3 regions of the Pontibacterium sp. genome follow, and region 3 is predicted to be linked to each of the others. Evidence: predicted binding sites of a transcription regulator. Region 3 holds the regulator's gene; each other region holds the start of a gene.
The links. Region 3 encodes sigma-54, which starts transcription at its own class of promoters, with help from an activator protein. Its sites were predicted from a motif close to TGGCACNNNNNTTGCTNT; they were not measured.
Positions count from the first base shown of each region.

Region 1: peaA (quinohemoprotein amine dehydrogenase subunit alpha) is a predicted target of sigma-54. The motif match lies at 2,885-2,902, and genes of this name have one in related genera.
Region 2: ABYW01_RS12540 (acyl CoA:acetate/3-ketoacid CoA transferase) is a predicted target of sigma-54. The motif match lies at 2,318-2,335, and genes of this name have one in related genera.

Region 1 is NZ_JBFGYC010000033.1:5,931-11,680, reverse strand. Features, by position in the region: gene ABYW01_RS03530 (hypothetical protein) at 1-911, opposite strand, end outside; gene ABYW01_RS03525 (aldehyde dehydrogenase) at 1,057-2,553, opposite strand; gene peaA (quinohemoprotein amine dehydrogenase subunit alpha) at 2,979-4,580, shown strand; gene peaB (quinohemoprotein amine dehydrogenase maturation protein) at 4,634-5,750, shown strand, end outside.
Region 2 is NZ_JBFGYC010000246.1:158-5,507, forward strand. Features, by position in the region: partial or broken gene mtgA (monofunctional biosynthetic peptidoglycan transglycosylase) at 1-582, shown strand, start outside; gene ABYW01_RS12535 (sigma-54 interaction domain-containing protein) at 780-2,171, shown strand; gene ABYW01_RS12540 (acyl CoA:acetate/3-ketoacid CoA transferase) at 2,378-4,033, shown strand; gene fabI (enoyl-ACP reductase FabI) at 4,226-4,999, opposite strand; gene ABYW01_RS12550 (hypothetical protein) at 5,146-5,289, shown strand.
Region 3 is NZ_JBFGYC010000011.1:16,590-22,339, forward strand. Features, by position in the region: gene lptC (LPS export ABC transporter periplasmic protein LptC) at 1-329, shown strand, start outside; gene lptA (lipopolysaccharide transport periplasmic protein LptA) at 319-828, shown strand; gene lptB (LPS export ABC transporter ATP-binding protein) at 825-1,550, shown strand; gene ABYW01_RS01585 (RNA polymerase factor sigma-54) at 1,607-3,115, shown strand; gene hpf (ribosome hibernation-promoting factor, HPF/YfiA family) at 3,166-3,456, shown strand; gene ptsN (PTS IIA-like nitrogen regulatory protein PtsN) at 3,481-3,936, shown strand; gene rapZ (RNase adapter RapZ) at 3,969-4,829, shown strand; gene ABYW01_RS01605 (HPr family phosphocarrier protein) at 4,843-5,112, shown strand; gene mgtE (magnesium transporter) at 5,355-5,750, shown strand, end outside.

The DNA of each region.
Region 1 (5,750 bases), on a different contig from region 3:
GCAAGGAATACGGAGTCCCAGACGCATTGCATCGGTAGCCCTTGCTGCAACCGTTCAGCCGCTAGCTCGCTGCTGGATCTTGCATCCAGCTGACGCACCTTTTTCAGTAAATGTTCGGTATCTTTTTCTGGAGCCGCAGGTAAAAAGGCCGAGCCGGGAATTTTATGGGTTAAACGCAGGTTCTCGGGGTAATCCTTTTCCCACCAGCCTTTTTCCTTATCGGCTGTTACATTGCCATCAGCGAGCAAGGCATAAGTTACACCGCGCAGAATCGTTTCACTGCCATCCCAACCACTGTATTCCAAACAGCGCACTACACCGCTCAGTAATATTGCTTTGTGACCAATGGAGTGAAAATCCTTAACCGCCCATTCCAACATGAGTTCAAACGCGGCGTACATACTGCCGGAGCGGGCCATACGTGTGATGGCCTGATCAGCTTGCTGCCACTGTTTCGTCTGCATTGATCGTGTAAAAAGGTCTGGGGCCTGTCCAATAAGGGGGAGTTGTGCGTTGGCGTCTTCCAGTGTCCAGCCCGATATCCGCAAACTACGTGCCTGACTGTGCTTGAAGTAATCAACGTTCCAAAGAATAGGGATCCAGCTGGTGATCCCCTCGGCTTGCAAAGATAAGCGTCGTGCAGCATCGACCATCAGCACAGCATGATATTTAAAACCAACCGGGCGAGGCTCGATATGTGACACCCCGGCACTGAGTAGTGCTTTAATCAGCGCAGGTTTACGGATACTTCCATTACGAATCTGCTGCACAACATCTGCTGTTAACGTACTACGCGGCGTATGTATCAACGCCGAAACCAGATCTGCCTGCTGTGATGTGGCGCTTAAGTTGGGAAAACAGGCCCAGAAGGGCGTGGATAGTAGACCGGTAACCACTGTACGACGCTTCATCATGCTCTCCTTTTATCCCCTTATTGCAGCTTAGACGCAAAATCTGGTCTATACGTGAATGACGACGGGGAGCATGTTGTGATCGGAGACTACTAATGCCTGTTGGTGTCAGCAGCCTCCGACGGGGAGTGACTAAGGGGGAGGATTAAAGGTTAATCACAACCGACTTCATTTCGGTGTAATGTTCGATGACTTCACGCCCCATTTCACGGCCAAGACCGGATTGCTTAAAACCGCCAAATGGCAGAGAAGGGTCCAGCGCCGTATGGCAGTTCACCCAGACCGATCCCGATTTAATCCTTGGGATCATGCGGTGAACTTCGGACAGGTTGTTGGACCAGATACTTGCACCCAGCCCATACTGGCTGTCGTTGGCGATACGGATCGCTTCATCCATGTCATCGAACGGCATCGCGACCAATACCGGGCCAAATATTTCTTCTCGTGTTACCAGAGACTGCTGATCAACATCGACCAAAACGGTTGGTTTTACATAGTAGCCTTCACCGTCATATGCGGTGCCGCCAACCGTGGCACGTGCACCTGCGGCGATACCCTGATCAATATAGCCCTGCACCCGTTGTTGCTGACGTGCGGATACCATTGGTCCCATTTGAGCGTTCGCATCCAGACCATGCCCTAACGGCAGGTTGGCCGCGATGTCGCTGACATCTGCCACAACACGATCAAAGTGTTTCTTGTGAACATACAGACGGGAACCTGCGCAGCAAACCTGCCCATGGTTAAAGAAGATCGCATTTGCCGCACCTTGCGCAGCCACGGTCAGGTCCGCATCAGGCATGACAATGGTCGGAGATTTACCACCCAATTCAAGCGTTACGCGGGTCATGGAATCCATTGCTGCTTTGCCGATCAGCTTGCCGACTTCGGTAGAGCCGGTGAACGTCAGTTTATCGACATCAGGATGGGATGAGAGGGCGGCTCCCGCCTCATGACCGATACCTGTGACGATGTTAACGACACCCGCCGGATAACCTGCTTCCTGAATCAGTTCACCCAGTTTCAATACCGACAACGGTGTTTCTTCAGCGGGCTTCAGTACTACGGTACACCCGGTTGCCAGTGCGGGTCCCAGCTTCCAGCATGCCAACAGCAGTGGAAAGTTCCAGGCGACAATGGCGCCCACCACGCCCACCGCTTCACGCATGGTGCACGCAAATACTTCAGCGCCTGGCATAAATGGCAGGCTCGGCGTTACGGTCTGGCCTTCAATTTTCGTCGCCCAACCTGCCATATACCGCAGGAAATCGACCGCCAAACGAATATCGACGCCTTGAGCAATCGCCTTACTTTTACCGTTATCGATAGATTCAATTTCACCGAGCAATTCTGAATTTTGTTCAATCAGATCTGCCAGACGCCACAACAGACGTTCGCGATCACCGGGCTTCATGCGACTCCAGTCCGAATCATCAAATGCCTGACGTGCGGCCGCCACCGCGAGATCAATATCCGCTTTATCGCCGGATGGCACCTGTGTAATCACTTTCCCTGTCGCCGGGTTATAGACATCAATGGTGCGGCCCGAACGTGCTGCTGATCGCTCAGCGCCGATGAACAGCTTGTGATCCCGTGAAATAAAAGCAGTTGTTTCTGCCATCGCTGCATCAGTTTCAATCATGGATAAACCTTCTTGTTTTTGTTTTGGCAATGTCACAGCAATAGCGCAAACGGCGTGCCATTTAGGAAAAATATATTTAACGCATTGTATTTATTGGTTTTTTTGAATTTTTTAAATTCGGTGGTACCTGAATTTAAGTGTCACATTCTGAGACAGGGTGTCAAAAAACGAGTCAGTTCCACGTTTACGCACTGTGCAGGCGAGGTGTCGCCGCAGTGTCTCAATTTTCGACAGAGTGTCGCGTTATGGAACAGTGTGCAGTGCGATACGGGTATACCCCAAACCCCGTGTTTTATGGGTAACTGGTTGTAATTAAAAGATATTTATTTTTTGGCACGCACTTCGCTACGTGAGAGGACAGGTTAGATACACCGTTATCCCGTCCATGTGGGTACCGGACAACAAAAACAAAAGGAGGTCTGGCCTTGAACACAATAATAAAAAGCCCGTTAGCGTTGGCGATTACCGCAGCCCTAACGACCACTGCGTTACCTGCGATTGCGCAAGACGAAGCGGTAAAGATTGTGCAGAGCAAGTGTCTCGCTTGCCACACCGAGGAAAGCAGCAAAGCACCTCAGTGGAGCCGAATCAGTCATCAGCGTAAAACGCCGGAAGGGTGGTTGATGACGATTGGGCGTATGCAGATGATGCACGGTTTACAGATCAGCGATGATGAGCGTTCCGCCGTTGTTAAATATCTGGCAGACCGTCAGGGTTTGGCGCCGGAAGAAACCACGGACTACCGCTACGCCATGGAACGCCGGTTAGACACCATGGAAGTCTTTGACGACAGCCAGCTTGAGGAGATGTGTGCACGCTGTCATTCCGGTGCGCGGGTTGGCCTGCAACGTCGCCCGGCGGCGGAGTGGGAGCATCTGGTGCATTTCCATCTGGGGCAGTGGCCGTCAACCGAATATCAGGCGCTGGCACGTGACCGTGATTGGTTCCCGATAGCGCTGAATGAAATGGTGCCTAAGCTCACCAAGATGTTCCCGATGGACAACGACAACTGGAAACAGTGGCAGGCAGCTACAAAACCAGACTTCGTGGGCGAATGGAGCTTTGCTGTACATCAGCCGGGTCGAGGTGATGGCAGCGGTGTGATGAAAGTCGAGCAGCAGGAGGCTGATCGTTACAGCGTGACTGTCGAGGGGCAGTGGGCCGATGGAACACCCCTGAAAGGTTTCGGTTCCGCCATCGTCTACACCGGCTTTGAATGGCGCGCCCAGATTGATCTTGGCGGCGTACAGATGCGTCAGGTACTGGCTGCGAGCAAAGACGGCATGAACCTGAGCGGACGTGTTTTTGAAACGGCACACGACGAACGTGGCATGGAGTTCTCCGCTGCGAAAGCAACCACTGGAAATAGTCAGATTATCGCGGTGTATCCGCAAAACCTGAAATCAGGCGAATCAACTGAAGTCACTATTGTCGGCAGTGGCTTGAAAGGGCGTGTATCACTGGGTAAAGGCGTTAGCGTAGAGAAAGTGCTGAGCCGTACCTACAATAGCGTGACGGTGCTGGCAAAAGCAGCAAAAGGCGCAAAAACATCTGCCAACGGAGTCTCTGTAGGCGCTGTTAATGGCGGCCAGTTCGCAGTCTACGACAAAGTGGATCAGGTCAAAGTCATGCCCGCCTTTACGATTGCCCGTGTCGGCGGCAACGGCGGCAGCACACCAAAAGTGCAGGCACGTTTTGAGGCTGAGGCGTGGGGCGCGGGTGCTGATGGAAAAGCCGGAACCGACGATGATATCCGTATTGGTTATCTGCCTGCCAGTTGGCATGTAGAGCCCTTCGATGAAGCGGCTAAAGCCGATAACGATGTGCATTTCGCAGGGCGTATGAATGCAGCCAGCGGTGTATTTACACCGGGTAATGCAGGCCCTAACCCTGAGCGCCGCATGTCTACCAACAATGCGGGCAACCTGAAAGTGGTTGCTCAGGTTCAAGACGGTGATCAGATCCTGACGGGCGACGGCCAACTGATCGTTACGGTTCAACGTTGGAATGATGCTCCGCTGCCATAAGGCGCGGGACACCATTATTTGACGTTTAACCGAGGTATGACGAGGAGGTTGCCATGAATACCCAAGTACAGGCCGCTGCAATAAATCTTGTAGAGCAGAATCTGCATCTGGTGCAGGTCAGCGACCGGCGTTTGATGTTCCATATTCCAACCAGCTCCCTGTTTGAGTTGGATGGGATCACCGCCGAAGTGATCGATACGCTGCGCGGCGGACAGAACAGCGCTGAACGCTGGACACGCCCGGAGCTGATGCAGCATTTGAGCGGTAGCTTTAATGCTGAACAGATTGCAGAAACCGTACATGAACTGATGGCGCTGGAGGTGATCAGCGACGGTTCTCCCCTGACCGAAGAGATCGCCGTCAAGACAGTCGATCAGTTCCCGCTCAATACGCTGGTGCTGAACGTAAACACCGGTTGCAATCTGAGCTGTAGCTACTGCTACAAAGAAGATCTGGATAAACCCTCTGCGGGTAAAAAGATGAGCCTGGAGACGGCGATTCAATCCATCGAAATGATGCTGGATGAATCACCGGGCGAATCTCTTTACAACATCGTGTTCTTTGGCGGAGAACCCCTAAGCAACTTGGCACTGATCAAATCAGTGGTGGCGTGGTGCGAAAGTGAATTTCCGGCACGGGGTAAGCGGGTGGAATACACCATGACTACCAATGCGACCTTGTTGAATGAAGAGATCGTTGCCTGGCTGGCCAAGTATAACTTTGGTCTCTCGGTGAGTATGGATGGCCCCAAAGCGGTGCATGACAAAAACCGTATCACTGTGGGTGGGCAGGGCACATACGATGTAGTGAGCAAAAAAGCGAAGATGCTGCTCTCGGGCTACATTCGCCGTCCCATTGGTGCACGGGTCACCCTGACGCGCGGTACCACGGATGTGATCGGCATCTGGGATCACTTGTTCAATGAGCTGGGGTTCGCTGAAGTGGGCTTTGCACCAGTCACATCCGGTGACGTTTCACACTTCAATCTGCCTGAGGATGAGCTTAAGCAGGTCTTCGACAATATGAAAGCACTGGGCGAGCAGTATCTGGAAGCAGCACTGGAACACCGCAATATCGGCTTTTCCAACCTACATCAACTGATTACCGACCTGCACGAAGGCCATAAAAAGGCACTGCCCTGTGGTGCTGGCCTGAAGATGCTGGCGGTAG
Region 2 (5,350 bases), on a different contig from region 3:
ATCACCCACAATATTAAGCATGTTTTTAATAATAAGAAGGAAGCGGTAAAGTTTGAGTGGATCGATATTGAAGATATCCCTCTCAATATACAGCTCGCCGTTATTGCCTCCGAAGATCAGAAATTCCCATCGCATCATGGCGTCGACTTTCAGGCGACATCTGAGGCAGTGACCAATGCTATTCAGGGAAAGAAATCCCGAGGTGGAAGCACCATTACTCAGCAGGTAGTCAAAAATCTATTTCTTTGGGAAGGCAGGAGCTATGTCCGAAAAGCGCTTGAGATCCCATTGGCGATGCTCCTTGAGCTGATCTGGGATAAACGCCGAATCCTAGAGGTCTACCTGAATATTGCTCAGTTTGGCGTCTCAGACTACGGCATTAAGCGAGGTAGCATCTATCAGCTGAACAAACCGATCCAGCATATTAACCACTACGACGCGGCGCTGTTGGCAGCGGTTTTACCCGCACCATCTCAGTTTAAAGCACGCCTTCCCAGTCCTCGCCTGGCCGCAAAACAAGCAAATATACTGCGTCAATTAAGACGGATTGATCATAATAAATACCTCGCAGCCCTTAAATAAAATACGACCAATCCAATTTTAACTGGATAAGGAATTAGTCTGCATTTCAATTCTTTTGCCGATATTTGTTGGCGACGAGAAACACCTCAGCATCCAGCCCCTTAAGAAAAATGCGTCATACCATACAGCACCTGCATGCTCAAAATACGGTAGTATGAGTATTCATACACTGTACTGAGCACTCAATAGGGACTGGTATGCAACACCTCTCAGAGATCCTCAATATCGACGCGGACAACCAACATCTGCTGGAGTTGCTGTCCAACCTCTGCCAGGGATCAATTGCGATTGACGCAGAATGCCGTATTGCCTGGATCAGCGATCAATATTGCCATCTGATGGGGATCTCTGCTGATGCCAACCTCATAGGTCAGAATATTGAGGCCGTATTGCCAACAACGCAGATGCCCAGAGTGGTGAAAAGCGGCAAGCCGGTATTTGTAGATCTGATGTCCATCAACGGTCGCTGGTGTCTGGTCACCCGGTTGCCATTGAAGAATGCCAACAAAGAGATCATGGGCGCACTAGGCTTCGTGTTTTACGACGACCTGGACAGCTTACAGCCGCTGTTTGATAAATTCGCCCGTCTTCGCCGCCAGTTTGAATCAGAGAACCTGATCCGCCCGTCCAAATACGCACTGGATGATCTACTGGGTGAATCAGAATCCATGCACCTGTTAAAACGCCAGGCCCTGCGCGCCGCACAGCTGGACACCACTCTGCTGTTGTTAGGTGAAACAGGCACTGGGAAGGAGTTACTCGCACAAGGTATTCACCACGCATCTCCCCGCCGCCACGGACCATTTGTTGGCATTAACATGGGCGCGCTGCCTGAATCCTTGGTTGAAGCGGAGCTGTTTGGCACAGCGCCCGGAGCGTATACCGGTGCGGACCGTAAAGGGCGCCAGGGGAAAATTCAGCTCGCGAATGGTGGGACTCTCTTCCTCGACGAAATCGCTGAAATGCCACTGCCTATGCAAAGCAAGTTGCTACGAGTGTTGCAGGAGCGTGAAGTCGAAGCATTGGGCTCCAACCGTCTGGAGAAAGTGGATGTGAGAGTGATCGCCGCTACGGCCAAAGACCTTCGTGCGCTGGTCGATACCGGAGAATTCAGGGCAGACCTCTATTTCCGCCTTAACGTCCTACCCATGCGATTACCTCCCCTAAGAGAGCGCAACAGCGATGTCTTAATGCTCAGTGAGAAGCTACTTCCACAAATTCAAAAGGACACTCAACTACCTGCACTATCCCTTTCAGCAGCCGCCCAATCATGGCTGCTTTCCTACCCTTGGCCAGGGAACGTACGCGAATTACGTAACCGCCTGGAACGCGCCTGCGTGATGGCCGAAGGTCAGCAGATCGAACCTGCCGATCTGGGGGCACTAGACGATCTGCCCTCTGAGAGCGAACTCTCGCCTCCCCCTTCCCGAACACCAGAAAGCCTGAATGATCACCGTTTACAGGCCGAACGTATCGCTCTGGAGCAAGCCTTGATTCAATCGGGGGGTAATAAATCGGCAGCCGCCCGTAATTTGGGTATCTCACGCGCTACATTTTACGAACGCCTGAAACGTTGCAACCAGCAATGAGCTTTATCCAATCCTTACAATGTCTGCATCTCAATACAATAACCAGACACAACTGAATGATATCTCATACACTTCAACAGCCAGTCTAAATATACTGCTGACAGAAACCTACATAACTCTTTGTTTTACATAACTTAAAAGACTTTTGGCTCGCCCCTTGCTCAGATTAACGCTATCCAAAATAAAAAGAACAGATGGGCGAGAGTATGAGCGACTACATCCTTTCTGCTGCGGCTGCGGCACAACTGATCCCTGACGGCAGCACTGTGGTGACCGCCGGCTTTATTGGTATAGGGTTTGCTGAACATCTGGCCAAAGCCATTGAACAACGCTTCCTGAAAGAAGGCCATCCACGTGACCTATCGTTAGTGTATGCCGCAGGACAAGGCGATGGGCAGATGAAAGGTCTCAATCATTTTGGCCATGAAGGGCTGGTCCAGCGAGTTGTAGGTGGCCATTGGGGCTTAGCGCCCACACTGGGAAAATTGGCTCTGGATAACAAAATCGAAGCTTACAATCTTCCTCAGGGCGTCATATGCCATCTGTTCCGCGATATCGCTGCTGGCAAAAAAGGTACCGTGACCCATGTCGGTCTCAACACCTTTGTCGACCCGAGATATGAAGGCGGAAAGATCAACGATATTTCGCAGGAAAATCTCGTCGAGCAGATCGAAATCATGGGTGAGGAGCAGTTGTTCTACAAAGGCTTTTCCATCGACATTGCTCTATTACGCGGCACAACTGCCGATCACAAAGGCAATATATCAATGGAGCGTGAAGCCTTGCCCCTGGAGGCGCTTGCCATTGCCCAAGCTGTAAGAAACAGCGGCGGCAAGGTGATTGTGCAGGTAGAACGGATCACCGATCAACATCAGTTGACACCTGACCGGGTGCGCATCCCTGGCATTTTGGTCGACCATGTAGTGGTGTCACCTGCCGAAGATCATCTGCAAACCTTCTCGGAACCGTTTAATCCCGCTTACTGTGGGGATATCCGCGTCTCTGAGGACAGCACGAGCAACATGGCACTGGATGCCCGCAAGGTTATTGGCCGTCGTGCTCTGATGGAGCTGCGCAAAGGCTCGGTGGTTAATCTGGGCATTGGAATGCCCGAAACTGTAGCTCAGGTTGCTGCCGAAGAGGGACGGCTGAGTGAGTTTACTCTGACAGTGGAACCCGGGGGGATCGGGGGCCAGCCCGCCAGTGGCCTAAGTTTTGGCGCAGTCACCAATGCGCATGCGATCATAGATCAGCCCGCGCAATTTGATTTTTATGACGGTGGTGGCCTGGATCAGGCTTTTTTAGGGCTTGCTGAAACATGCCCGGAAGGACACGTAAATGTCAGCCGTTTTGGCAACAAACTAGCAGGCGCAGGCGGCTTCATAAACATTACTCAGAATACCAGGGATCTCTATTTTCTCGGTACGTTCACTTCAGGTCGTCAAACTCTGGAAATTGAAGAGCACAATCTAAAGATAATCAGCAACGGATCTATTCGAAAATTCCGCCAGAGCGTTCAGCAAGTTACCTTTAACGGGGAAGCCGCGATACGTAACGGACAAACCGTTATGTTTATTACCGAGCGAGCCGTTTTCCGACTGATTCCAGAAGGTTTAAAGCTTATTGAAATTGCACCAGGGGTAGACCTGCAAAAGGATATTCTTGATCAGATGGATTTCAGACCAATCATCGACGATGACCTGGATATGATGGATCCACGCCTGTTTCACGACGGCCCCATGAATTTAGACCACCGCGGTAGCATGCCCATCAAGCACATGCGTAATCTGTTCCGCAACATGCTACAAGCGCAGGAAGGGCACTTGGAAGCGCACACAGTTCTTGCATCCCCGGCAGCTTAACCTGCTGGTTTCAGGCCTTGAGATCTGACATCAAGGCCTTTCTCCGTACCCAAATTTGGTCGTGCGTTGGTCATTTTTTGCGTCGGGTACGGAGCCTTTTACGAATCCTTCCGAATTGAAACGATCAATCTCTGTGTGTTAACTACAGAGCACATAGACGCTGCTGTCTTATCTCCTGATGCCTATCCTCTATCAGGACATAATATTGTCGCCTGCGTCCACATACACAAGATTACCGGTCATTCTCTGGCCCAAATCGCTGATCAGAAACGCCACCAGGTTACCAACATCTTCAGGTGTCGCCAATTTATGGAGCGGAGAACGCTCAATGGACTGCTCCATCAGTTGATCAAATTGATCAATGCCTGAAGCTGCTCGGGTGGGCATCGGGCCGGGTGAAATCGAGTGTACGCGAATATTTTTTTCGCCTAGCTCTGCCGCCAGATAGCGGGTAGAGCTTTCCAATGCCGCTTTGATCGGTCCCATCATGTTGTAATGGTCTACAACCTTCTCTGCACCGTAGTAACTCATGGTGACCAACGTCCCGCCGTCTTTCATCAAGCCTTCAGCCCGTTTGGCCATTCGAATGAAAGAGTGGCAAGAGATATCCATAGCCTTACAAAATCCCTCCGATGTACTGTCCGTCAATCGACCATGCAGCTCCTCCAAGGGTGACCACGCAACGGAATGAACAACAAAATCAAGTTTGCCCCACGTACGCTCGATCGCTTGAAACAACTCATCCATTTCAGCTTCAGAGCTTACATCTAATGGCAAAATGAGCTCCGCCCCTAAGCGATCAGCTAATGGCCCCATGTACTGCAGTGATTTCTCATTCATATAAGTCACACACAGGTCAGCGCCTAGCTCTTTCAACGATTGAGCACAGCCATAGGCGATGCTTTTGTCGTTCGCAATACCAACAACCAGGCCTTTACGGCCTTCCAGAGACAGCTTATTACTCATTGCAAATACCTGTAAGGAGAGTGTTTTGTAATCCGAGCCTAGAGGAGCCCTATTACAGTGCGGTTAACGCAGATGCAGCATAAGAAATAGGCCTCATAGGCATGCAGATATAGCGGCATTTACAGGGATAGCATTAGGAAAATTTAGTGATCATTTTTGCAGGCGCACAAAAACAAAATAGCGCTGACAAAAGCCTGTGCAATATGACATCTGCAGCTATAGTCGTCGATTCAGCCGAGGTGGCAGCAGCTCAGAAGATCGTATTCGACACCTTGTGGGGCCTGTTGTAACCGATCGATAGTTGGTCATCAGGCCTGTAGGGTCGTCGGTCGTCTTTAGGCGACCCACGCT
Region 3 (5,750 bases):
TCACAACTCCTGAGATCATTCTTTACGGGACAGACGGCTCAGTAACGACGACAACGGCTAAACATGGCACCCTGCCGGATGACCGGATTAAAGCCTTGCTCAGTGGAGATGTTCGCGTTAAAGACAGTACCAGTTCCGGGGTTGTAACCCTGGTTCTGACCGAGACACTAACGCTTTACCCCGATACAAAGCTGGCTGAAACGGATGAACCAGTCACCATCCTTTCTGACAACGTTCGCTACGACGCTACCGGTATGACAGCCTCGTTCGAGAATAAAACACTTAAGTTGTTATCAAACGTACAGGGATTGCATGAGAATGAAGACTAAATTTCTGGCACTGATGGTTGCAACGCTGCTCAGCGCCACGGCCAACGCGCTACCGGAAGACCGAGAGAAGCCTATTCACGTCAGCGCTGACAGTGCGTCGATTGATGAACGGACCGGTCGAACCGTCTATGTTGGTGACGTAAAAATCACTCAGGGTACCCTGCTAATCGAAGCTGACCGGGTAGAAATGGAGCGAGGCAAAGAAGGCGTTGAGCTGGTTACCGCGTACGGCAATCAAGCCCACTTCCGCCAAAAGCCCGATACCGATAAGCCATATACCGACGCCTGGGGCGATACGATTATCTACAAAGTAGAGAAAGAACACCTCACACTTCAGAAAAACGCTAAAGTTATCAGCGACAAAGATACATTTACTGGTAGCCGCATACTCTACAACCTCAAAACTTCAGTTGTAGACGCGTATAGTGATGGCAAAGATGGCAGTAGCGGCCGGGTAGAGATGATCATCCAGCCCAAAAAAGATAAGGACGCTCAATGAGTAAGCTGCAAGCAACGCATCTTGCCAAAAGTTATAAAGGCCGCGAGGTCATCAAAGATGTATCCCTATCGATTAAAAGTGGTGAAATTGTTGGCCTGCTAGGGCCCAACGGCGCAGGCAAAACCACCTGTTTCTATATGATCGTTGGCTTGGTACGTGCTGATCGCGGACAGGTACTGATCGACGAAAAAGAGATCACTCGCCTGCCGATGCATGGACGTGCTCGCTGCGGTATCGGCTACCTGCCACAGGAAGCCTCGATCTTCCGCAAGATGAGTGTCCGGAACAATCTATTAGCCATTTTAGAAACACGACATGATCTGGACAAAAAGCAGCGCGAAACAAAAATGTTCGAGTTGCTCGAAGAGTTCCACATCACCCATATTATTGACAGCTTAGGCATGAGTTTATCCGGCGGCGAACGCCGACGCGTTGAAATCGCCCGAGCACTGGCCACCGAACCTTCGTTCATCCTGCTAGATGAACCGTTTGCGGGTGTCGACCCTATCTCTGTTAACGATATAAAAAGTACGATTAAGCATTTGCAAAGCAAGGGCATTGGCATCCTGATCACCGACCACAATGTTCGGGAAACGCTGGATATCTGTGAGAAAGCGTATATCGTGAGTGAAGGAACAATCCTCGCAAGTGGCGCTCCGGATGCTATTATGCAGAATAACGCTGTACGTGCAGCCTATCTGGGTGATACGTTTCAACTGTAAGTCATTATTCAAGCTGAACTTTTCTTTAACGCAGCACAGGTTTCTATCGAGTAGTTATGAAGCAAGCGCTACAACTCAAAATTGGCCAGCAACTCACCATGACGCCTCAGCTCCAGCAGGCGATCAGGTTGCTGCAGCTATCGACACTGGACCTGCAACAGGAGATTCAGGAAGCGCTTGAAAACAATCCGATGCTGGATGTTAATGAGGAAGGCGACACCGACACCCCGGCAAGTGAAGAAAAAAACACGCCGGACTCAGCCTCAGATACAACCCCGGATTCCGAAGTGACAGCTCACGCGGAACAGGAGCATACAGAAGAAGCTCAAGTTGCCGACGATAACTGGAATGATGAGATCCCCGCCGAACTCAGTACCGACAGCAGCTGGGATGACACCTTTCAGAGTTCAGCTCCAGGCAGTAGCCGAGACGACTCTGAAGGCACCTTCGAATCCAATGACACCGCAGAAGAAACGCTACAGGATCACCTCCACTGGCAACTGAACCTGACGCCTATGAGCGATCAGGATCGGTTAATTGCGACCAGTCTGATCGATGGTATCAACCCCGATGGCTACCTCACGGTTACACTTGAAGATATCCACGAACATCTGCGTCAACAGGATGGCATCGAGGAATTAGATCTGGATGAAGTCGAAGCAGTGCTGCGACGCATTCAACAATTTGATCCTCCTGGTGTATGCGCACGAGATCTCAGCGACTGCCTCGCAATTCAGTTGGAGCAACTCCCGGATGACACTGCGTGGAAAAAGCAGGCGCTGACAGTCGTCAGAAATTACCTGAAGTTACTTGGTAGCCACGATTACCGTCAACTGATGCGTAAAGCGAGGCTCAAAGAACCTCAGTTGCAGCAGGTCAGTCTGCTCATCCAGCAGCTGAATCCAAAACCCGGCGCATCAATTACCTCCAGTACCGCTGAATACGTGATACCGGATGTCATTGTCACTAAACAGCGCGGTATCTGGACGGTCAACCTTAACCCGGAAGTATCACCCCGCCTGAGAATCAATTCCGGCTATGCCGATCTGGTACGCAGGGCTGATAACAGCGCCGATAACAACTACCTGAAAAGCAACCTTCAGGAAGCGCGCTGGTTTATAAAGAGCTTGCAGAGCCGCAACGAAACCCTGATGAAAGTCGCAAACGAAATCGTTAAACGACAGGAAGGTTTTCTCGAGCACGGTGAGGAAGGGATGAAACCCATGGTACTGCATGACATCGCAGAAGCCGTTGAAATGCACGAATCAACCATCTCCCGTGTCACGACACAAAAGTACATGCACACCCCGAGAGGGATTTTTGAGCTGAAGTACTTCTTCTCCAGCCACGTAAACACCAACGATGGTGGAGCCGCCTCCTCTACGGCAATCCGAGCGCTGATTAAAAAACTGGTTGCCGCTGAAAATCCGGCAAAACCGTTAAGTGATAATAAGATCGCACAATTTCTGGACGAACAGGGATTTAAAGTAGCCCGACGTACAATTGCGAAATATCGGGAGGCAATGAGCATTCCGCCTTCTAATGAACGCAAGCGTCTGGTTTAATGGAAACGGAAACACAGGACGAATACAGTCACTGCCAATAGGAGAGACCTATGCAGATTAATATTACTGGCCATCATGTCGAACTGACTGAATCTATGAGTAATTATGTGCACTCCAAGTTTGAAAAACTGGGACGGCATTTTGACAATATCACCAACGTCCAGGTGACACTCAGCGTCGACAAAAAACGTCAGAAAGCAGAAGGTGATCTTCACCTTGCCGGCGGACAGATCTTTGCTGCTCACGAACATGATGATATGTACGCCTCTATCGACGGTCTTGTCGATAAACTGGACCGTCAGATCATTAAGCACAAAGAAAAACTCAAAAAACACAAATAAGTCATATCATTCTCAACACACCCTATGTTGATTCAAGAGCTACTGACGCCCTCGAGAACCCTATGCGGCTTCGAGGGCGGAAGCAAAAAACGTGTACTGGAAAAAACCAGTCAGCTAATCGCCGAGCAAAATCCCGGTCTGGAAGCTGATACTGTATTCTCAGGACTACTCGGCAGGGAGCGTCTAGGCAGCACCGGTATCGGTGATGGCGTGGCAATCCCCCACTGCCGGCTACAAGACTGTCAGAACGCCTTGGGCTACCTGATCACACTGGACTCACCGATTGATTTTGACTCAATTGATGGCAAGCCCGTAGATCTGATCTTCACCCTTGTCGTACCGGAAGAAGCCTGTGACGAACATCTTCAGACGCTGGCTTCAGCTGCAGAGCTGTTTAGTCAGGAGTCGGTACGCAGTGCCCTACGTAATACCAGTGATGATGCCGCTCTGTATACCGTCATTTCTGATCTGGGCAATTAACGAAATACCTCATCACACAGGCAGGAGGGGACATGAAGCTTGTTGTTATCAGCGGCCGATCAGGATCTGGTAAAAGTACAGCGCTTCAGGCGTTAGAAGATATCGGCTTCTACTGCATCGACAATCTTCCTGCGACCCTGCTGCCCTCACTGGTTGCTCAGATGACCAGTGATCCGCAGCATCCAGAGCACATTGCGATCAGTATTGATGCACGCAATTTGCTGAGCAATCTGGCGCAGCTTCCCACCATTCTCGAAGCACTGAAAAAAGATGAGCAGGAAGCACACTACGAAGTGCTTTACCTTGATGCATCAGAAGCAACTCTGCTAAAGCGCTACAGTTCTACACGCCGTAAACACCCTCTATCAGACGATAATCGCGGCCTGCTGGAATCGATTCAGCTCGAACAGCAGCTACTCGAACCCATCGCTAAAATGGCCGATTTGCGCATCGACACAACACGTCTGAACCTATACGACCTGCGTGATACGGTTAAAAGTCGCATTGCCGACCGCAGTGATCAGTCACTTGCAGTGCAGTTTGAATCGTTTGGCTTTAAACACGGTGTACCGTTGGATGCCGATATTGTTTACGATGTCCGCGTCCTGCCCAACCCATATTGGATTCCTGAATTGCGTCAATACTCGGGTCTGGACCAGCCTGTGATCAACTTTTTATCTGAATCAGATCAGGTGCAGGAGATGCAGGACCACATTACCGAGTATCTGGAATGCTGGTTACCACGCTTCGCCGCCAACAATCGCAGCTACATTACAGTGGCCATAGGCTGTACGGGGGGGCATCATCGATCAGTCTACCTGGCGACCCGTTTAGCTTCTCATTTTGAAAAACTTATGGATAATGTCCATGTCCGCCATCGGGAACTGAAGTGACAGACCTAACGACATGATCGAAAAGAAACTAGAAATCATCAACAAACTGGGCCTTCACGCCCGTGCAGCTGCGAAACTCACCGGCGTAACCGGCCGCTTCTCCAGCGATATAAAAATCGCCAAGGAAGGACGCCAGGTCGACGGCAAGAGCATCATGTCCGTTATGATGCTGGCAGCCAGCATCGGTACCGAGCTGATATTTTGCATCGAAGGTGATGACGAACAGGATGCGATGCAAGCCATCGAATCACTGGTCAACAATCGCTTCGACGAAGAAGAATAGGACGCCTCCAACAGCCCTCTCTCTTCATCTTCCCTCGATCCACAACCCATCCTCAGTGTCAGAGCAGCCAGCCCTTTCACTACATAAGATTGTTTCAATCCAGCGCGGCAATCAGGCTGGTTTAAACCTCTGCTTTTGCTACACTCCCCCGCACATGGGTTATTCCCCTCGTCACAATCCGCTATAATTGGGACAGATTGGAGCCTACCCTGTTTATCCTCCGGATTATGAGTTAACGCAGCATGAGTACATCAGCGCAGAGAACACAGTTTGAAAAGCTTGCAGATGCGCTGGATAGTGGCGAATTCCAACAGATTCGTTTTGTCCTCAATCATAGCCTGCGCCCGGCAGAAGTTGCCCGCCTGATTGAAAAGTCCCCGCCTAAGGAACGACAGATTCTCTGGAATCTGATCAATACAGACCTGGAAGGTGAAGTCCTTCAGGACTTAGGGGATGACGTACAAGCGGAAATTCTAAGCCGAATGGACGCAGCAGAAGTATTGGCGATCACCGAATCGCTGGATACCGATGACATGGCTGACGTCATTCAGCAGCTGCCGAACACGGTCATGAAAGAGCTGCTGCGGATTATGGACAAACAAAACCGCAAACGCGTAGAGCAGGTTTTGTCCTATCCT